Regions from separate parts of the Janthinobacterium sp. BJB301 genome, predicted to be linked through region 3. Evidence: predicted binding sites of a transcription regulator. Region 3 holds the regulator's gene; each other region holds the start of a gene.
The links. The regulator sigma-54, encoded in region 3, starts transcription at its own class of promoters, with help from an activator protein. The targets are predictions, from matches to a motif close to TGGCANGNAANCTGCTTT.
Positions count from the first base shown of each region.

Region 1: CSQ91_RS10590 (urease accessory protein UreD) is a predicted target of sigma-54. The motif match lies at 3,411-3,428, and genes of this name have one in related genera.
Region 2: urtA (urea ABC transporter substrate-binding protein) is a predicted target of sigma-54. The motif match lies at 3,659-3,676, and genes of this name have one in related genera.

Region 1 is NZ_PDZJ01000001.1:2,403,359-2,410,498, forward strand. Features, by position in the region: gene ureE (urease accessory protein UreE) at 1-111, opposite strand, end outside; gene ureC (urease subunit alpha) at 125-1,825, opposite strand; gene CSQ91_RS10580 (urease subunit beta) at 1,827-2,156, opposite strand; gene CSQ91_RS10585 (urease subunit gamma) at 2,186-2,488, opposite strand; gene CSQ91_RS10590 (urease accessory protein UreD) at 2,514-3,380, opposite strand; gene CSQ91_RS10595 (EAL domain-containing response regulator) at 3,511-5,721, opposite strand; gene CSQ91_RS10600 (sensor histidine kinase) at 5,897-7,140, opposite strand, start outside.
Region 2 is NZ_PDZJ01000001.1:2,541,186-2,548,325, forward strand. Features, by position in the region: gene urtC (urea ABC transporter permease subunit UrtC) at 1-632, opposite strand, end outside; gene urtB (urea ABC transporter permease subunit UrtB) at 629-2,242, opposite strand; gene urtA (urea ABC transporter substrate-binding protein) at 2,353-3,606, opposite strand; gene CSQ91_RS11210 (DUF4349 domain-containing protein) at 3,805-4,593, opposite strand; gene CSQ91_RS11215 (transglutaminase-like domain-containing protein) at 4,610-5,209, opposite strand; gene CSQ91_RS11220 (DUF2760 domain-containing protein) at 5,475-6,053, shown strand; gene CSQ91_RS11225 (Hsp70 family protein) at 6,050-7,140, shown strand, end outside.
Region 3 is NZ_PDZJ01000005.1:94,479-101,618, reverse strand. Features, by position in the region: gene hprK (HPr(Ser) kinase/phosphatase) at 1-352, shown strand, start outside; gene rapZ (RNase adapter RapZ) at 568-1,431, shown strand; gene CSQ91_RS24540 (enoyl-CoA hydratase/isomerase family protein) at 1,432-2,517, opposite strand; gene hpf (ribosome hibernation-promoting factor, HPF/YfiA family) at 2,653-3,015, opposite strand; gene CSQ91_RS24530 (RNA polymerase factor sigma-54) at 3,085-4,563, opposite strand; gene lptB (LPS export ABC transporter ATP-binding protein) at 4,568-5,323, opposite strand; gene lptA (lipopolysaccharide transport periplasmic protein LptA) at 5,323-5,904, opposite strand; gene lptC (LPS export ABC transporter periplasmic protein LptC) at 5,930-6,541, opposite strand; gene CSQ91_RS24510 (KdsC family phosphatase) at 6,584-7,117, opposite strand; gene CSQ91_RS24505 (KpsF/GutQ family sugar-phosphate isomerase) at 7,117-7,140, opposite strand, start outside.

The DNA.
Region 1 (7,140 bases), on a different contig from region 3:
CGACAGCACGGCGCGCAGCCGGCATTTTTCGCGCTGGTCGTAGGGCAGCACCAGTTGCGCAAACGGCGCGCGTTCATCGCCAGGTGCCAGTTTGGTATGCAATGTGAGCATGATCGTCTCCTGCTTAAAATAGAAAATAGCGCTGCGCCATCGGCAGCACGGCGGCCGCCTCGCACACGAGCAGCTGGCCGTCGGCGCGCACGGCGTAGGTTTCCGGGTCCACCTCCATGTGCGGCGTGGCGCTGTTGTGGATCATGTCGTGCTTGCGCAAGCCGCGCATGTTCTTCACGGCGATGATGGATTTATTCAGTTTCAGCTGGTGGCCGATATCGAGGTCGTAAGCCGCCTGCGAGACGAAGGTGAACGACTTTTTCAGGCCGCCGCCGAAGGCGCCGAACATCATGCGGTAGTGCACGGGCTGCGGCGTGGGGATCGAGGCGTTCGGGTCGCCCATCTGCGCGGCCGCGATCATGCCGCCTTTTAGAATCATCGAGGGCTTGACGCCGAAGAAGGCCGGCTTCCACAGCACGAGGTCGGCGATCTTGCCCGCCTCGATCGAGCCCACCACGTGCGAGATCCCATGCGTGATGGCCGGGTTGATCGTGTACTTGGCGATATAGCGCTTGGCGCGGAAATTGTCGCTGCGCGCCGTATCGGGCGCAAGCGGCCCCCGCTGCACCTTCATCTTGTGCGCCGTCTGCCAGGTGCGCATGATCACTTCGCCGACTCGCCCCATCGCTTGCGAGTCGGACGACATCATCGAAATGGCGCCGATGTCGTGCAGGATGTCTTCCGCGGCGATGGTTTCGCAGCGGATGCGCGACTCGGCAAAGGCCACGTCTTCGGCGATCGCCGGGTCCAGGTGGTGGCACACCATCAGCATGTCCAGGTGCTCGTCGAGCGTGTTGACGGTGAAGGGCCGCGTGGGATTGGTCGACGAAGGCAGCACGTTGGCCTGGCCCACGGCGGCGATGATGTCGGGCGCATGGCCGCCGCCCGCCCCTTCCGTGTGAAACGTGTGGATGGTGCGGTCCTTGAAGGCGGCCAAGGTGTGTTCGAGAAAACCGCCTTCGTTGAGGGTGTCGCTGTGCAGCGCCACCTGGATATCCATGCGGTCCGCGACGGAAAGGCAGTTGTCGATGGCGGCCGGCGTGCTGCCCCAGTCTTCGTGCAGTTTCAGGCCGATGGCGCCCGCGCGCACCTGCTCTTCCAGCGGCAGCGGCAGGCTGACGTTACCTTTACCCATGAAGCCCAGGTTCATCGGGAAGGCGTCGGCCGCCGCCAGCATGGCGTGCAGGTGCCACGGCCCCGGCGTGCAAGTGGTGGCGGCCGTGCCCACAGCCGGTCCCGTGCCGCCGCCCAGCATGGTGGTCACGCCGCTCATCAGCGCTTCCTCGATCTGCTGCGGGCAGATGAAGTGGATGTGGGTATCGACGCCGCCGGCCGTGACGATCATGCCTTCGCCGGCGATGATCTCGGTGGCGCCGCCAATAGCCAGGGTCACGCCGGGCTGGATGTCCGGATTGCCCGCCTTGCCGATGCCGAAGATCAGCCCGTTTTTCAGGCCGATGTCCGCCTTCACGATGCCCCAGTGGTCGAGGATGACGGCATTCGTGATGACGGTATCCATCACCTCTGCCGCGCAGCGCTGCGACTGGCCCATGCCGTCGCGGATCACCTTGCCGCCGCCGAACTTCACCTCTTCGCCGTAGATCGCATAGTCATGCTCGACCTCGATGAACAATTCCGTGTCGGCCAGGCGGATGCGGTCGCCCTTGGTGGGGCCGAACATTTCGGCGTACGCGCTGCGGGGAATGCTGGCCATCTCAATCCTTTCCCGGTGGAGTATCTTGCAGTTCGCCCATCACTGCGCCATTGAAGCCGTAGACCTTGCGCTCGCCCGCCAGCGCCACCAGTTCCACCGTGCGCTGCTGGCCCGGCTCGAAGCGCACGGCCGTACCGGCCGTGATATTGAGGCGCATGCCGTAGGCGCGCCAGCGCTCGAAGGACAGCGCGGGGTTGACTTCGAAAAAGTGGAAATGCGAGCCCACCTGGATCGGCCGGTCGCCCCGGTTGGCCACTACCACGGTGGCCGTGGCGCGTCCGGCATTCAAGCTGATTTCGCCTTCTTCCAATTTGTATTCGCCTGGGGTCATGACCGGCTCCTGTAATGTCGCTTGTATGGTTAAGGTATCGGGTGGTGCACGGTGACCAGCTTGCTACCGTCGGGGAAGGTCGCCTCCACCTGGATATCGGGGATCATCTCGGCGATGCCGTCCATGACGTCGGCGCGCGAGAGTATCTTCGTACCGTCCGACATCAGCTGCGCCACCGACTTGCCATCGCGCGCCCCTTCCATGATGGCCGCGCTGATCAGGGCCACCGCTTCCGGATAATTCAACTTCAAGCCGCGCGCCAGGCGCCGTTCGGCCAGCAGCGCGGCCGTAAAAATGAGCAGCTTGTCTTTTTCGCGGGGAGTCAGGTCCATGGTTTTCCTTGCGCTTCTTTCCTGATTAAGTGTTCCAGATGCGGGGCACGACGGCGCCGCGCCCCAGCATGGCGGGACGCAGCAGCTGCCAGGCGGCCAGCATGATGCGGCGCGCCGCCTCGCTGTCGCCGCACAGCAGGCGCACCGCCACCAGCGATTTCATGTGCGTCGCGCCAAACGCGGCGCCGTCCGGCACGGCGATCTCGCGCACGGCCGCCAGCACGGCGGGAGAAACTGACGTGCCGATGGCGATCAGGGTGGCGCACACGGTGTGGCCTCCCAGGCCCAGCGGGCTGGCCATCAGCGCGCCGCCGGCGGCCAGCACGCCCTGCTCCCACCACAGCAGCTTGCCGCCGCGGCGGATCCGCACCTGCTGGCTGATGCTGCCCGTATTGAAAATTTCGCCCGAGGCGCTGCGGCCCAGGCAGACGATGTCGCAGCCGATGTAGTTGGCGTCGGCCGCCAGTTCCACTTCATGGCGCAGGCGCACGCAAGCCTGGTCGAAGAAAATGCTCTCCTGCGGCAGCCACTCGATGGCCGCGCCGCTGGCGGCGCGCAGCATGATGTGCTGGCCCGAGACATGGCCGTTGGCGCGGTACCACTTGGCGGCGCCCGGGGACGTGAGCAAGGCGTGCGCACCCTCGCCCACCGTGGCGTCGACGGCCAGCTGGTCGCCGCCCACCACGCCGCCGGGCGGATGGATGATGATGGCGTGGCAGACGCGATCGCCCTCCGGATACAGGGGCTTTTGCACGCGCAGGGGGCCGCTGTGCGTACGCTCGACGAGGCGGCTGACGCCATCGTGCAGCGCGAAGCCCAGGCGCAAGTGCGCCTGCCAGGCGCCGTGCGCGCTGGCCTGTGAAAGCATGGCTGGAGGGGTACTGTCTGGCATGCGGGGCAATCGCGTAAATAAGCGATTACCTAAGCAGGATATGTGCCAGCGTCAGGGGAAATAAAAGTGAGAATCGTGCACCGCGCTGCAGCGAACGCACCGGCATGGTGCATCGGCCGCACCGCGGCGCTTAGGCCGCCACCACGGCCAGGGTGCGCCGTTCGCGCAGCAAGGCCGTGAAGGCTTCCGCGGCCAGGGGGCGGCTGAAGTAATAGCCCTGCATTTCGTCGCAGCCGTGTTCCGTCAGGAAGTCGACCTGTTCGCGCGTTTCCACGCCCTCGGCGATGACGCGCATGTCCAGGTTGTGCGCCAGCGAGATGACGGAACGGGCGATGGCCGCATCGCTGCTGCTGGTGGTGACATCGTCGACGAACGATTTGTCGATCTTCAGCACGTCGATGGGAAAGCGCTTCAGGTAGCCCAGGCTGGAATAGCCGGTGCCGAAGTCGTCGAGCGAAATGCCCACGCCGATATCCTTCAGGCGCGTCAGGGCCGCGACGGCCTTGTCCGGATCGCCCATGACGGTGCTTTCCGTGATCTCGATGCCCAGGCAGGCGGGCGCGATGGCGTATTTGCGCAAGGCCGCCTCGACGAACGGCACCGTGCGGTCTTGCGCGAACTGCTTGCCGGACAGGTTGACGGCCACCTTGATGCTGCCCAGGCCCGCGTCGTGCCAGGCGCGGATCTGCGCGCACACGCTTTCGAGCACCCATTCGCCGATGGTCGTGATCGAGCCATATTCCTCTGCCAGCGCGATGAACAGGCCGGGCGGCACCTTGCCCAGCACCGGATTATCCCAGCGCAGCAAGGCTTCCGCGCCCAGCAAGGCGCCCGTGCGCAAGCACATCTGCGGCTGGTAGTGCACTTCAAATTCATCGCGGCCGATGGCGCCGCGCAGCTGCTGCTGCATCGCCAGGCGGGCGCGGATATCGCTGCCCATGCGCTCCGTGAAGAAGGCGTAATGGTCGCGTCCCATTTCCTTGGCGCGCACGAGGGCCGTATCGGCGTGGCGCAGCACGTCGTCGAGGCTGTCGCCGTCGGCCGGGCACATGGCGATGCCGATGCTGGTGGTCAGCGCCAGGCGCTCGCCATCGACGCTGAGTTCTTCGCGCAAGCCGGCCAGGATGGTTTGCGCCAGCCCCAGGGTGCGCCCCAGCAGGGCATCGTCCTGCAGCAGGATCTGGAATTCGTCGCCGCCCTGGCGCACCACCGTGTCGCCCTCGCGCACGCAGCCGGACAGGAAACGCGCCACCACTTGCAGCGCCTTGTCGCCCACGGCCTGGCCGTGCGAATCGTTGATGTTCTTGAAGCGGTCCAGGTCCAGGCACATCAGCACCACTTGCTGGCTGTCGCGCAGGGCGTTCGCGCGCGCCTGTTCGAAGCGCTCGCGCAGCAGCACGCGGTTCGGCAAGCCCGTCAGCGCGTCGTGGTAGGAAAGGAAATCGATCAGATGCTGCTCGGCCTTGCGCTCGCTGATGTCGAGGAAGACACCGATGTAGTTGACGACGGCGCCATCAGGCCCGTGCACGGTGGAGGCGCTGAGCAGGCAGGGATAGGTGTCGCCGCTCTTGCGCCGCGTCTGCACCTCGCCCGACCAGCAACCGCTGCTGCGCAAGCCCTGGCGCAGGGCCAGCAGCACCGCTTCGCCCGTGTGTTCGGCGTGCAGGCGCAGGATGTCCGTGCCCACCACTTCCTGCGCCGCGTAGCCGGTGATGCGCGTAAAGGCGGGATTGGCCGTGACGATGACGCCGGCAGGATCCGTGATCAGGATGGCGTCCTGGGTCGCTTCAAAGACCTGGCCCGACAGGCGCAGCAATTCTTCATTGGCGCGGCGGATCTGCACTTCGCGCGCCAGCGTGCTGGCCACCTGTTCCAGTTCGGCCGTGCGTTCGGCCACGCGCCGTTCCAGGTTGGCGCGCTCCTGCGCCAGCTGCAGCTGCGCCCGCGCCAGGCGCACGTGGGCATCGGTGCGGGCCAGGATTTCCTCGGCCTGGAAGGGCTTGGCGATGAAATCGACGGCGCCCAGCGCGAAGCCGCGCACCTTGTCGTCCGTGTCGTACTGGGCCGACAGGAAGATCACCGGCACCTGGCGCAGGGACGGTATTTCCTTCAGGCGGCGGCACACTTCAAAGCCGTCGAGGCCCGGCATGCGCACGTCGAGCAGGATCAGCTCGGGCGGGCGCGCCTGGGCCGTCCACAGGGCCAATTCGCCGTTCGGCGCCTGGCGCACCGCATAGCCGGCGCCGCCCAGCAAATCGCTCAACAGCTTCAGCGAAGCCGGCGTATCTTCAACGATCAGTACTTCGCCCTTCGAGTTCACTTCCGAAAAATCGCGGTGCATGTAGCAGTTCTCTCAGCTTTGGATGAGGCGCGGCGATCCGTTGCCGCGCTGGACAAGACATTTCTTTGCGATGAACTACGTACTATCATCATAATCTTTATTGCAATTTAGCACCATCCATCGGTGGCACTTAGCCCGTCTTTTCATCGAATCCGATGTTGTCAGCCCACACTTTTCAAGCGTGCGCCGGCGCGCCCTCACTCTCCAGCAAGTCGCACAGCTGGCGGTACTGATGCTGGTCGAGCATGGCTTGCAGCGGCGCCAGCACGGGCGCAGCCGCCGGCGGCAAGTCACCCAGCAGCAGCGCCACCCTGGCCAGGTTCAATTCGCGCAGCGCCACCAGCAAGGCCGCGCGCTCTTCACCTGGCAGCAACTGCAAGTCTCGCGCCCGCAGCGCCGGCGGCGCCTCGGGCGCCGGCGCCACGGGCAGCGGCACGGGCGCCGCCACGGGCGCTTCCGCCGCCTGCGCGGGTATGCTGAAACGGAAGGTGGCGCCCTGCCCCGGCATCGATTCCACCGTCAATTCGCCTTTCATCAATTGCACGAATTCGCGCGAAATGGCCAGGCCCAGGCCCGTGCCATCCTTCGGTCCCGCGCTGTCGGCCTGCACGAAGGGTTCAAAAATGCGCTGCTGGTCCTCCGGGGCGATGCCGATGCCCGTGTCGCTGACGGCAAACGACAGCATCCATTGATCGCCATCGCGCCGCTCAGCGCGCACGCGCAAGGTGACTTCACCGCCGCCGGCAAATTTGACGGCGTTCGACATCAGGTTCAGCAGCACCTGGCGCAAGCGCGTCGCGTCGAGCACCACGGCCGCCGGCAGGTCCGCGCAATCGAGGCGCAGGGCCAGGCCCTGCTGCTCGGCGCGCATGCCCAGCATGTCCATCACTTCCTGCAACAGGGGCGCCAGCGCCGCCACGGCCGTCTGCGCGTGCAGGCGTCCCGCCTCGCCCTTCGACAGTTCGAGGATTTCATTGATCAGGGTAAGCAGATGATTGCCGGAGCGGTGGATGATGGCCAGGTTGCGCTTTTCATCGTCCTGCATGTTGGGCGAGGCGGCCATCAGGCGCGAAAAGCCGATCACGGAATTCAAGGGCGTGCGCAGTTCATGGCTCATGTTCGCCAGGAAGGTACTCTTGGCGCGGTTCGCCGCCTGCGCCTGGCTGACGGCCACCGACAGGGCGCTCGTGCGCTCGGCCACCAGTTCTTCCAGGTGATGGCGGTGGCGCAGCAGTTCCAGTTCGGCCTCGCGGTGCGCCGTGATGTCGTAGTTCGAGCCCACCAGGCGCATGGGCTGGCCCTGCCCGTCGCGGAAGATCACGGCATCGGCCTTGATGTAGCGGATGGCGCCATCGGGCCACAGGATGCGGTACTCGTGCGTGAACGCCTGGCCGGCTCCCAGCGCGGCGCGCAGGGCTT
Region 2 (7,140 bases), on a different contig from region 3:
AGCACGGCCCGCGTGGCGGGCGCCGTGATGCCATGGCCGAGGATGGTCTTGAAATCCGTGAAACCGTTGTTGCCGCCAAAGCCAGTGTCATTGCGGAAGAACAGCAGCATGAAGGCATACGTCATCGCCTGGGTGATGATGGAAAAATACACGCCCTTGATGCGCGAGCGAAAGGCAAAGTAGCCAAACACAAAGGCGAGCACGCCCGGCACCAGCACGACGAGCGCCATGCAGTACCAGAAATGTTCCGTAAACGCCCAGTACCAGGGGTAGGTTTTCCAGTCGAGAAAGACCATGAAGTCGGGCAGGCTGCTGTGGTACTGGCCCTGGTCGCCGATGGCGCGCATCAGATACATGCCGTGCGCATACGCGCCCAGGGCAAAGAACACGCCGTGGCCCAGGGACAATATGCCCGTGTAGCCCCAGACGAGGTCCAGCGCCAGCGCGGCCAGCGCGTAGCACATGAACTTGCCCACCAGCGCCACCGTATAGGCGGACACATGCAGCGCATGCCCTTCGGCAAACGCCAGGTTAAATACCGGCAACAACGCCGCCAGCACAGTGCATCCGGCGATGGCCAGCCAGACGGGCCGCGTGAACAGGCCAGGCTTGATTTGATAGGAGGTAGTCATTCGACGCTGCGTCCCTTCATGGCAAACAGGCCCTGCGGCCGGCGCTGGATGAAAATGATGATGAATACCAGAATGGCGATCTTCGCCAGCACGGCGCCCGCCACCGGTTCGAGGAATTTGTTGACTTCACCCAGCCCCAGCGCGGCAATCACGGTGCCGGCCAGCTGGCCCACGCCGCCAAGCACCACCACCATGAAGGAATCGACGATGTAGCTTTGGCCCAGATCCGGCCCCACATTGCCCAGCTGCGACAGGGCCACGCCACCGAGCCCCGCGATGCCGGAACCGAGACCGAAGGTCAGCATGTCGACCTTGCCCGTGGCCACGCCCACGCAATCGGCCATGCGGCGGTTTTGCGTCACGGCCCGCACGAACAGTCCCAGGCGCGTCTTGTTCAGGATCAGCCACACGGCCGCGACGACAACGATGGCAAAGACGATGATGGCCAGGCGGTTGTATGGCAGCACGAGGCCGCCCAGCACGGTGACGCCGCCCGACATCCAGGCGGGATTGGCCACTTCCACGTTTTGCGCGCCGAAGACCGTGCGCACGGCCTGCATGAGGATCAGGCTGATGCCCCAGGTGGCCAGCAGGGTTTCCAGCGGCCGGCCATATAGCCAGCGGATCACCGTGCGCTCCAGCATCACGCCCACCAGTCCCGCGACCAAAAAGGCGGCCGGCAAGGCGGCCAGCAGATACGCATCCTGCAAGCCAGGCAGGTAGCTGCGGAAGAACAGCTGGCACAGGTAGGTCGTGTAAGCGCCTATCATCAGCAATTCGCCATGCGCCATGTTGATGATGCCCATCAATCCAAACGTGATGGCCAGCCCCAGCGCGGCCAGCAGCAGCACGCTGCCCAGCGAAATGCCGTAGAACACATTGCCGGCGAACTCCATGCGCGCCACCCGTCCCTTGATCTGGCGCATGGTCTCGATGGCGGCCAGCTGCACGGCCTCGTCCGGCTCGCCGGCCTTGCCATCTGGCCCTTTCTCCAGCATGGCTTGCAGCACGGGCAGCAGACGCGCATCGCTGCTGCCCGCCAGCGCCTGCACGGCGGCCTTGCGCGTGGCGGCGTCGGGCGCATGCAGGTTGGCGCTGGCGATCAGCACCTGCAATATCTGTTTGATGTCAGCATCGTTTTCCTGCGCCAGCGCACTACGGATCAGGGGGACCTGTGCGGGATCGACGGATTGCTGCAGCGCCTGCGCGGCGGCCAGGCGCGTGGCCCGCTCCGGCGCCAGCAGTTTCAGCCCCGACAAGGCGCCCGCCACAGCCGCGCGCAAGCGGTTGTTGACCATCACGCCGTCGATGCCATCGGGCAGCGGCAGGCTCTGGCCGCTTGCCGGCTCATATGCCCGTTCACCGTCGACGATATACACCTTGCCGTCGGGGGCCGCATATAACTGATCGTCCTGCAAGGCTTGCAGCACACGGGCGGCCTCGGGCGTGGCCAGGGCGGCGATCTGGGCGACGGCGGCGATCCTGGTGTCGGGATCGTCGCCGGATAGCGCTTTGAGCAGATCGGGAGGGATGGCAGCCTGCGCCAGCGAGGATAGCAACAGGCAGGCGAGGACCAGCAGTTTGGAGATGAACCTCATTGTAAGTTCCATGGAAAAACTGCACGGGGCGTGCGCTTACCCCAAAGGCGAGGACTGGGGTCGGATGGGGACGCCTAGTCCCTCAGGGTCCGACCCCGGCATTTGCTGGTGGGTGATAGCGCCTACAGCTTCTGCTTGCCCTCATTCCCCTTGATAAACGGGCTCCACGGCTGGGCGCGTATCGGTTCCTTGGTTTTCCACACGACATTGAATTGCCCGTCGGACTTGATCTCGCCGATCATCACGGGCTTGTGCAAGTGGTGGTTGGTCGGGTCCATGGTCAGGGTAAAGCCGGACGGCGACTTGACGCTCTGGCCGGCCATGGCGGCGATCACCTTGTCCGTGTCCGTCGATTTCGCTTTTTCCACGGCTTTCGCCCACATGTGGATGCCCACATAGGTCGCTTCCATCGGGTCGTTCGTCACGACAGAACCCGCGTTCGGCAGCTTTTGCGCCACGGCATACGCTTTCCACTGCTTGATGAAGGCCGCATTCACGGGGTTCTTGACGGATTCAAAGTAATTCCACGCCGCCAAGTGCCCCAGCAAGGGCTTGGTATCGATGCCGCGCAATTCTTCCTCGCCCACGGAAAACGCGACGACGGGCACGTCCGTGGCTTTCAAGCCCGCATTGCCCAGTTCCTTGTAGAACGGCACGTTGGAATCGCCATTGATGGTGGAAATGACGGCCGTCTTGCCGCCCGTGGAAAACTTCTTGATGTTGGCGACGATGGTTTGATAGTCGGCATGGCCGAACGGCGTGTAGACCTCGCTGATATCGCTATCCTTGACACCTTTACTTTTCAGGAAAGCGCGCAGGATCTTGTTGGTGGTGCGCGGATACACATAATCCGTGCCCAGCAGCACGAAGCGTTTGGCGCCGCCGCCATCCTTGCTCATCAGGTATTCCACGGCAGGAATCGCCTGCTGGTTCGGCGCGGCGCCCGTATAAAACACATTCTTTTCCAGCTCCTCGCCCTCGTACTGGACCGGGTAAAACAGCAGGCTGTTGAGTTCCTTGAACACCGGCAAGACGGATTTGCGGGACACGGATGTCCAGCAGCCGAACACGACAGCCACTTTATCCTGCGCCACCAGCTGGCGCGCTTTTTCCGCGAACAAGGGCCAGTTCGACGCGGGATCGACGACGACGGCTTCCAGCTTCTTGCCCAGCACGCCGCCCTTGGCATTGATCTCGGCGATCGTCATCAGCGCCACATCCTTGAGCGACGTTTCGGAAATGGCCATGGTGCCCGACAGGGAGTGCAAGATGCCCACCTTGATCGTGTCGGCGGCCAAGGCTGCCTGCATGGTGGTGGACATGGCCAGGGCCAGTGCGCCGGCGGCGGCCGCTTTCAGGATGATGCGTCGTGTCATGGGGACTCCTGTGATGGGTTCGTGGGGGTCGAGCTGGGTCTGCTATGTTGTTAAAGCAGAATGCATGCCAGCACCGGCAGGCGTCCGCCATGGTGCAAGCGGCGCTCGCCGCACGAAAAAAAACCTGGCTGCACAAGGACTGTGCAGCCAGGTTTCAAATTGCCGTAAAACGGTGCGCAGGACGCAGCAATCCCGGCATCAATCCTTGCGCGGAGCTCCACGCAGACGGCGCCAGCCCTTGCGGCCCAGCGGGAACAGCAGCACGAAAGCGATCAGCCACGGCAGAATGTAGGCCATGGCAGTGATGGCGTTGGCCACGCCTTCCGACAGGTTTTCCGTGAAATTGCCCAGCGCGCGCTTGACGGGCCGCCAGAACGATTGCCTGCCTTCGGCGCTGATGGCCACGTTCAACAAGTCCGTATCGATACGCTGCATCAATAGCGCATTGGCGGCCGTCGCCTGCTCCAGTTCCACTTGCACGGTGGCCAGTTCCTTGGTCACCTTGATGAGGGCATCGACGTTGGTGCCCGAGCGTTTTTCCAGGTCTTGCAATTGCGCCTGGTATTGCTTGAGCATTTCCAGGCGTTTCTTGCTGTCGAGCACGGGACGGCCCAGGTCTTCCACCTTGGTGCCCTGGCTGGTGACGTCGCCTTCGGCCGCGACCAGCGCGACGAGCTTCTTGATGCCGGCCGGCTTGGCGCGCATGCTGATGCGCGCATGCACGTAGCGGCCGCTGTCGACGCTGGAATCGAGCAGCAGGCAGCCGTTTTCCGTATCGGCCTTGCAGGCGGCGACCACTTTTTCATACAGGGGCCGCACTTGCGCCTCGCGCGTATCAACGCTGACATTATGTTCATAGGCAAGGAACTCGCTGCCCTTTTCCTTGCCTTCGAGACGCGCGGCGCTCGACTGCCCGCCGCTCTCGCCCTTGCTGCCGCAGCCGGCCAGCAGCAACAGTCCAAACAGGCATATGGATATTTTTTTCATGATTTCTTTCTTTGGATTATTTTTGCAGCGGCAACAATTCGATATCGGGCAAGTGCGCCGCCACATCCTGCACGGTCGCATGGCAGGTCAAGGACGCCACCACCTGCGACAACGGTTCCGGCCAGATTTCCGGCAAGTCGCGCTCTTCGGGCGCGAGCACGGGAAAGGCCAGCTGTTCCCGTGGCGGCGTGAAGGCGGCAGCGACGCCGGGCTTGTTGCCGCGCGCATCGATGCGGTACCAGCCGAACTCCTGCAGATACACGGCATTCAAGCCATGCAGGCAGAACGGCGGCCCCACCTCACCCACGGCCAGGCGCTGGTAGCACAGGCCGGCAGGAATGCCGTTGGCGCGCAGCAGCGCCGCCAGCAGATGGCTCTTCGCATAGCAATAGCCAGTGCCGTGCTGCAAAACGTCGGAAGCGCGGCAGGTGACGGGATTGCGCTGGTAGTCCCAGCTATGGGCGATCTCGTCGCGCACGAAGGCAAAGCAGCGGGCCGCGATGGCGGCGTCGCCCACCGCGCCTGCCGCCAGTGCAGCCGCCTTGGCGCGCACGGCAGGATGGTCGCTGTCGATGTAAGTGCTGCTGGCTAGATACGGGGAAAAGTCGGTAGACATGGCGTCAAGGTCATGCGAAAAGATAATGCGCGATTCTAGTCGAAACGGCAGGAAATCGAGCGTTTCCTTGCGCAGGAACAAAGAAAATCCACGCTTCGGCCTGCCGGCCTGGGGGGCGGCGACTTTGGCGGCGGCCCGGTAGCTGGTATCATGCGGGCAAACGCAGCCGGCCATATTGGCGTGGCACAGGCACTACCCTGCGAAGCGGACCTGCCCTCCGGCGCGCCGCCGACGCCTCCCTACAGATCAGAGAAACGAGTTCCCTATGAGCACATCATCGTCGCACCCATCGTTCTGGCGCCGTGTCCCGCTGGCTTTCGGCGCCTTCTTCAGCACCCTGTCGGACGCCGCCTATGCGGCCCGCGTGGAAAAGCTGGCCTTGCCCGAGGCGGCGCCCGCCGCTCCCGTCGCGCCAGTGGCCCCTGCCCCGGCGCCAGCCGCCGCGCCCGTCATTTTGAAGGAAGCGACGCCGGACGCGGCCCTGCAATTGCTGGCCCTGCTGCAACGCGAAGCGCGATTGATCGATTTCACCCAGGAAAACCTGGGCAGCCATGCCGATGCCGATATCGGCGCGGCCGCCCGCGTGGTGCATGAAGGCTGCGCCAAGGTCATGCGCGAGTATTTCACCATCGAGGCCGTGCGCCAGGAAGCCGAGGGCAGCCGCATCGTCCTGCAGGAAGGTTTTGACTCCGCCCAGGTACGCCTGACGGGCAACGTGGTCGGCTCCGCGCCGTTCACGGGTACCCTCAGCCACCGCGGCTGGCGCGCCTCCAGCGTGCGCCTGCCGAAACTGAGCGAGCAGCACGACGCCGCCATCCTGGCACCGGCCGAGGTGGAACTGTGAGCGACACGATCAACCCTACCCCGCGCTACGCCATCGGCATCGACCTGGGTACCACCCACAGCGCCCTGTCATATGTCAACCTGGTCGAGAGCGACGGCGAAAAGTCCAGCCATGGCGTGCTGAAAGTGCCGCAGCTGTCGGCGCCGGGCACCGTCGAAGAGCTGTCGCTGCTGCCATCGTTCGTCTACCTGCCGCACGCCGATGAAGTGGCGGCGGGCGACCTGGCCCTGCCCTGGGTCACCGAGGAAGCCGAAGCGCCGTTCGTCGTTGGCGAAATGGCCCGCAGCCGTGGCGCCACCACGCCGATCCGTTTGGTGTCGAGCGCGAAAAGCTGGCTGTGCCACCCGGGCGTGGACCGCCGCGCGGCGATCCTGCCGAACGACGCGCCGGCCGAAGTCGCGCGCATTTCGCCCATCACGGCCGCCACGCGCTACCTGACGCACTTGCGCCAGGCCTGGGACAACGCCCACCCGCAAGCACCGTTCGCCGAGCAGGAAATCACCGTCACCATTCCCGCCTCGTTCGACCCGGCAGCGCGCGAGCTGACGATGGAAGCGGCGCAGGCGGCCGGTTATTCCTCATTGACCTTGCTGGAAGAGCCGCAAGCGGCCCTGTACAGCTGGATCCAGACCAGCGAAGGCCGCTGGCGCAAGGAAGTCAAGCCGGGCGACATCATCCTGGTGGTCGACGTGGGCGGCGGCACCAGCGACTTTTCGCTGATCGCCGTGCTCGAGCGCGATGGCGTGCTGGAACCGCACCGCGTGGCCGTCGGTGAACATATCCTGCTGGGCGGCGACAATATGGACCTGGCGCTGGCCCACCTGGTGGCCCGCAAGCTGGCCGCCAACGGCACCCAGCTCGACGCCTGGCAGATGCGCGCGCTGACCTACGGCTGCCGCAGCGCCAAGGAAAGCCTGCTGGCCGACAGCGGCCTCGATGTGGCGCCCATCGTCGTGCCGAGCCGCGGTTCGAAGCTGATCGGCGGCTCCATCCGCACGGAACTGACGCGCGCGGAAGTGTCCACCTTCATCCTCGACGGCTTCTTCCCGCAAGTGGAAGCATCGAGCCGTCCTGCCGTGCGCACGCG
Region 3 (7,140 bases):
CCGCTGCCCGCCTTTGCTGCAAAACCTGCTGGAAGTGCGGGGCCTGGGCTTGCTCGATATCAAGGCCATCTTTGGCGAAACGGCCGTGCGCCGCAAGATGCGCCTGAAACTGATCGTGCATCTGGTGCGCCGCAACGCGCTGGAAGAGGAAGTCGAGCGCCTGCCTTTCCTGTTCCCCACGGAAGACGTGCTGGGTTTGCCCGTGCGCAAGGTCGTCATCCCCGTCGCCGCCGGCCGCAACATCGCCGTACTGCTGGAAGCGGCCGTGCGCAACACGATTTTGCAATTGCGCGGCATCGATACCTTGCAGGAGTTCATGGAGCGGCAGAGGTTGGCAATGAGTGGCGATTAGCAAGTAGGTCGGATTAGCGCGGCAACGCCGTGCGTAATCCGACGACATTGTTGGCCCATGCCGCAGTGTCGGCTTACGCGCGACGCGCTAAGCCGACCTACGGTCGTGACGAGAGCGCCCTGCCAATCCCGGCAATATCACATTCCAAATTGCAATAATTTGTAAAGATAATTGCCTTGGAAGCAGAGCGCCGATCTTTATTGTATGATCGGCGTATGCATATCGTCCTTATCACCGGAATATCCGGCTCCGGTAAATCCGTTGCGCTCAATGTGCTGGAAGATACCGGCTACTATTGTGTCGACAACCTGCCGCCGGCCTTGCTGCCCAGCCTGGTGCAGACCCTGCTCGACGAAGGTACACCGCAACTGGCCGTCGCCGTCGATGCGCGCAGCGCCGAGTCGCTGACCAGCCTGCCGCACAATGTGGCCCTGCTGCGCGACCAGGGGCATGACGTCAAGGTCATGTTCTTGACGGCCACCACGCATTCGCTGGTGGCGCGCTTCTCGGAAACGCGGCGCAGCCATCCGCTGTCGCACGAATTGCGTCCGAACCAGAATCCGGCCAGTCGCCGCACGCTGATCGAGTGCATCTCGGAAGAACGCGAACGCCTGTCAGCCATCGAACAGCTGGGCCATGTGATCGACACGTCGGAACTGAGCGCCAACAAGCTGCGCGCCTGGATCAAGGATATCGTCGCCTCCGAACGCGCGCCGCTGACCCTGTTCTTCGAATCGTTCGCCTTCAAGCTGGGCGTGCCGCTGGACGCCGATTTCGTCTTCGACGTGCGGGCCTTGCCGAATCCGTATTACGACCTGGCGCTGCGCCCGCTCGACGGCCGCGATGCGCCCGTGATCGCCTTCCTCGACGCGCAGCCGAGCGCGCTGGAACTGCTGGCCGACATCCGCGCCTTCATCGAGAAATGGTTGCCGTCATTCAAGTCCGACAACCGCAGCTACCTGACGGTGGCCCTGGGCTGCACGGGCGGCCAGCACCGCTCCGTGTACATGGCGGAGCGGCTGGCGCAGTATTTCGGCCCGAATGAACGCGTCGTCCTGCGCCACCGCGAACGCAGCTAATTAGTCGAGGTGGCACAGCGGATGCGCCGCGGCTGGCCAGACGGGGGCAAAGAAGCGCGCCACCATGGCCGCATCGACGTCGTCCAGGCTGGCAGGGTTCCAGCGCGGTGCATTGTCCTTGTCGACCACCAGCGCGCGCACGCCCTCGAGCACTTCGCCATGTTCGAAATTGTGGCGCACCACCGTGCGCTCCATGCGCAGGCAATCGGCCACGCCCAGGTGGGCGCCCCGCTGCAGCAATTCCAGGGTCACCGACATCATCAAGGGCGAACGCAGGCGCATGGCCGCCAGCGCCTTGGCCGCGAACGCGCTGTCATCCTGCGCCAGCGAGGCCATGATGGCGGCCACGGAAGGGGCGCCGAAATGGCGGTCCAGCGCCGCGCGCGCCGTGGCCAGGGGAGACACCCCCGCCTCGGCCTGGAAAGGCGCCGCCAGCGCCTTGATGGCCACAGGCAAGGCCTCGCCCCGCGTCGATTCGAACAGGTCCAGCAGCGCCCCCATCTGCGCCTCAGGCAGGTAGACATCGGCCAGCCCCGTGTACAGGGCATCGGCCGCGTTGATCGTCAAGCCCGTCAAGCCCAGGTACAGGCCCAGCTGGCCCGCCAGGCGGGATAGAAAATAACTGCCGCCCACATCGGGAAACAAGCCGATATTGACTTCCGGCATGGCCATGCGCGTGCGGCCCGTCACGATGCGCAGGCGGTTGCCCGGCCCGGCTTGCGCCACGCCCATGCCGCCGCCCATCACCACGCCATCCATCACGGCGATATACGGTTTTGGGTAGAAATGAATTAAATGATTTAAAGCATATTCTTCCGTAAAGAAATCTTCCAGCATGGCGCTGCCGCCTTGCGGCGTGGCCAGGCCCGCATCGTAAAAGAAACGGATATCGCCGCCGGCGCACAGGGCTTTTTCACTGCTGGAGCGGATCACCACGGCGTCCACCTGCGGATCGTCGCGCCAGGCCAGCAGGACCGCGCTCAGGGCGCGCACCATCTCCAGCGACAGGGAATTCAAGGCTTTCGGACGGTCGAGCACGATATGGCCCGTGCGGTTGCGGATGGAAGTCTGGACGAAGTCGCTCATGGCAGGCAGGAAAGAAGTGAAAGTGCAAACATTTTAGCCCCTGCGCGGCGAACATTGCGCTCAAAAGGTCCAGGCGCAAAAAAGGGCGCAAGATGTGCGCCCTTAGTTGATCACAACTGCTGGAAGCGGGTGGCCTTAGACGGCGACGACGGCTTCTTCCTCGGAGTTGTCTGGCAGATGCTTGATCGCCTCTTTACCGTGCCCTTGCACTTTGGTTTTGTATTTCATCACTTGCCTATCGAGCTTGTCGATCAGGGTATCGATCGCGGCGTACAGGTCGTGCGCCAAGCTTTCCACATAGACAGTCTTGCCGCTCAAACGCAGGTTGACTTCAGCCTTTTGACGTTTTTCTTTCTCTTTGAGGTTATCCACGGTCAGAATCACGGCGATATCGATGACTTGATCGAAATGACGTTTCACGCGCTCCAGCTTCGTTTGTACGTATTCACGGATGGCTGGTGTCACTTCGAGATGATGTCCGCTGATGGTGAGATTCATACACACTCCTAAAGATGATCGGGTTCGTGCGGTCCATCCTATCCGGCCCGCAGAGGAACCGAAAAAAACTTACAAACACTTACGCAGGCTCACTGGCGGAATTTTCAACGCTTCCCGGTATTTGGCAACAGTACGTCGCGCAATCACCATGCCTTGTTCCCCCAGCATGTCCGCAATCTTACTGTCGGATAAAGGATTTTTAGGGTCTTCTGCTCCTGTCAGTTGCACGATCAATGCCCGTATCGCCGTCGATGACGCTTCGCCCCCCGCTTCGGTGGCGACGTGGCTACCAAAGAAATATTTCAACTCGAACATGCCGTGCGGGGTCAGCATGTACTTTTGAGTTGTTACCCGCGAGATAGTACTCTCGTGTAAACCCAGTGTATCAGCTATTTCACGGAGCACAAGGGGACGCATGGCAACGGCCCCATGCGAGAAAAAGCTCTTTTGTCTTTCTACTATCGCCTGCGCCACGCGCAGGATCGTGTCGAAGCGCTGGCGCATATTCTTGATCAGCCACTTGGCTTCCTGCAACTGTGCGCCCATGGCGCCCTCACCCTTGCCCTGCTTGAGCAAGTTGGCGTACATGGCATTGACGCGCAGGCGCGGCATGACATCGTTGTTCAACGTGACTTGCCAGCCATTGCGCGCGCGCTTGACGACGACGTCGGGCACCACGTAATCGGACACGTCCGAGGCGAACACGGCACCCGGATGCGGATTGCACTGGCGAATCACCGTCTGCGCTTCGCGCAAGTCTTCATCGTCGCAATCGAGGGCTTTTTTCAGCTTGTTGAAATCGCGCTGGGCAAACCAGGCCAGGTGCTTTTCCACGATGACGAGGGCCATGCGGCGCGTCACCATGGCGATGTGCGGCAAGCGCTTGATTTGCAGCGCCAGGCATTCGGAGGCATTGCGCGCGCCCACGCCAGGCGGATCGAAACTTTGCAAGAGAGACAAGGCCGTGCGCATCTCGTCCGCATCGATTTCCAGCTCTTCCGGCAGGCGCGCCAGGATGTCCTCAAGCGACTCTTCCAGGTAGCCATTGTCGTCGAGCGCATCGATGATCAGCTCGACCAGCGCGCGGTCGCGCAATTCGAGCACCGTCACGCGCATCTGCTCCATCAGGTGTTCGCGCAGGGTGCAGTGATGGGCTTCGAGTTGCGGGCGCGAATCCTCGTCGTCGGGCGCCTTGCCGCGGCTCGCCTCGCTCCAGTCGCTGTCGCCGCCATCCGCGGCGGCCGGCCCCTCGCCGGCATCGCCATCAAAGGTTTCCGCTTCGGCAGGCGCTGCGGGCGCTTCCTGGCCTGGCGGCTGGGGCGGCGCTTCGGCCGGTGCAGCCGTGGAACTCAAGGCGCCGTCGGAAAGCAGGCGCAACGAACGGTCGAGCGGGTCATCGAGGCGTTCGAGCAAGGGATTGTCCGTCAGCAATTGCTCTAGTTCCTGATGCAATTCCAGGGTAGACAATTGCAACAGGCGTATCGATTGCTGCAACTGCGGCGTCAGTGCCAGGTGCTGCGAAGTGCGCAGCTGCAATGATTGTTTCATTGGCTTACATGCGGAAGTGTTCGCCCAGATAGACCCGGCGTACCGACTCGTTCGCGATGATGTCGTCGGGGCGTCCCGACGCCAGTACCGAGCCCTGGTTGATGATGTAGGCACGGTCGCAGATACCCAGCGTCTCGCGCACATTATGATCGGTGATCAGCACGCCGATATTGCGCTCCTTCAAGAACCGCACGATGCGCTGGATCTCGATCACGGCGATCGGATCGACGCCGGCGAACGGTTCGTCGAGCAGCACGAAACGGGGATCGGTGGCCAGCGCGCGGGCGATTTCCACGCGGCGGCGCTCACCGCCCGACAGGGACAGGGCCTGGTTCTCGCGCAGCTTTTCAATCTGCAAATCGGCCAGCAATTTATCCAGGCGCACCTCGATCTCGGCCTTCGTCAGCGGACGGCCTTCGACGGTCTGGATTTCCAGCACGGCGCGGATATTGTCTTCCACCGTCAGCTTGCGGAAGACGGACGCTTCCTGCGGCAGGTAGGACAGGCCCATCTGAGCGCGGCGGTGGATCGGCAGGCTGGAGATGTCCACGCCGCTGATATCGATGCTGCCGCCATCGGACGGCACCAGGCCGACGATCATGTAGAACGAGGTGGTCTTGCCGGCGCCGTTCGGGCCCAGCAAACCCACCACTTCGCCGCATTCGACTTGCAGCGAGACATCATGCACGACTTGCCGCTTGCCATAGGTTTTTTGCAGCCCGCGAACGATCAGGGTGCTGCCGCAACGAGTATTATCCATTATTTCTTTCCTGGCGCAGGCGTGGCCGGCGCTTTCTCCGCCGCCGGTGCCTTGGTTTTCGGCTGGATCACCATGCGCACACTGCCGCCATCCGGGGTGCTGGTGCCGCTGTTGGAATTTTCCATCGCAAACACTTCCTTGCGGCTGTCATACGAGATGAAGGCGCCATTGGCCACGTCGGTCACTTTCGTGCCTTCCAGGCGCGTCAGCTTGGCCCGGGAAAACAGTTTCACCACTTCCGTCTTGTTGTCGTATTCCACGCGCTCCGCTTCGCCTTCCACCCACAGGTCGCCCGCGCCATCGCGCTTCTGGCGGAAGGTGGCGAGCTTGCCGGGATCGGCCCAGAAGGTAATGAACTGGTAGCCTTGCGGATCTTCCGTGATCACGGCGCGACCCGCCTTCATGGTCAGGGTCCCCTTGACCAGCACGACGTCGCCCGTCAGGGTGCGCACCTGCTTGATATCATCGACGTGGCCGCTACGTGCCGTGATAACGGCTTCCTTCTCGGAATCGGCCTTCTCGGCATGCGCCACGCCCATGATGGCCAGGGAAAATACGGTCAACAGCAAGATGTTCTTCATAGTATGGTTTCCTTGTTTCATTCTTTCATTTTGCCGCCGCGGCCGGGTGCGGTTTCGGCGGGAGGACCATGCGCAGCGCATTCTGCACTTCCACCACGCCGGTGGCGTTATTGGCCTTCATGCCGATGCCATTGAGGCGCGAGGTGCCCGTCAGGATATCGACAGGCACGTCCGTCTCCATTCTTTCCTCATCCGGGAACACCGTCAGCGCTTCCGTCTTGACCGTCAGGTTCTGCGCCTTCGGACTGGCCACGCGGTCGATCACGACATTGCGGTGCAGTTGCAGCCGGGTATTGTCCTGGTCGATATGCGCCAGTTCCGCATTCATGTTCATCGGTGGCATGCCTGGCGTGAGCTTGCGCACGAAGGGCCGGTCGATGTCGGACGAATCGTCCAGCGGATAATGCGTGAGCTTGGTGCCCGACACGATATAGCTGGGTTTTCCCGTCAAGTCCATGCGCACCAGGCTGAAATTGGTGATGAAATAGTCGGGCTCATCCAGATGCTTGCTGGCCGTGATGTCCTGGCTATTCTTGTTCATCACCTCGAGCAGCCAAAAGCTGCCCAGCGCGACAACAACCGCGCCCAGCACGGTAAAAATCATGCGCCAGCGATGGGCGCCTCCTGGCTTACGCATAGGGCTTCACTCTTTCAAATGTCACTGGCGAGGCGGCGCGCCTCACTCCAGGAACGGCGCCATGACGCGCGCATAATTGTCCTGGGCACGCAGCAGGAATTCGCAGATCTCGCGCACCGCGCCGCGGCCGCCGCCGGCCTGCGTCACATGGTGGGCCAGGCCCTGCACTTCCGGGCGTCCGCCCGGCACGCTGACGGCAAAGCCGACGCGTTTCAGGATGGGCGCATCGATGACGTCGTCGCCGATATAGCCGCATTGCTCTTCCGTCAAGCCCGTCAGCGCCAGCAGTTCGCGAAACGGCGTCAGCTTGTCGTGGCCGCCTTGGTGCACGTGGGTAATGCCCAGGTCTTGCGCGCGGCGCGCCGTGATGGCCGAGCGGCGCGCGCTGATGATGGCCGTCTGCACGCCCGATTCCTGCAGCAGCTTGATGCCCAGGCCATCATACACATTAAACGTTTTCATCATCTCGCCGTCCGGGCCGAAATGCAGGCTGCCGTCGGTGAGCACGCCATCGACGTCAAAGATCATCAGTTTGACCTTGGCCGCGCGTGCCAGGTTGTCCGCGACGCTATCCATCAGATCACCTTCGCTTGCGTCAG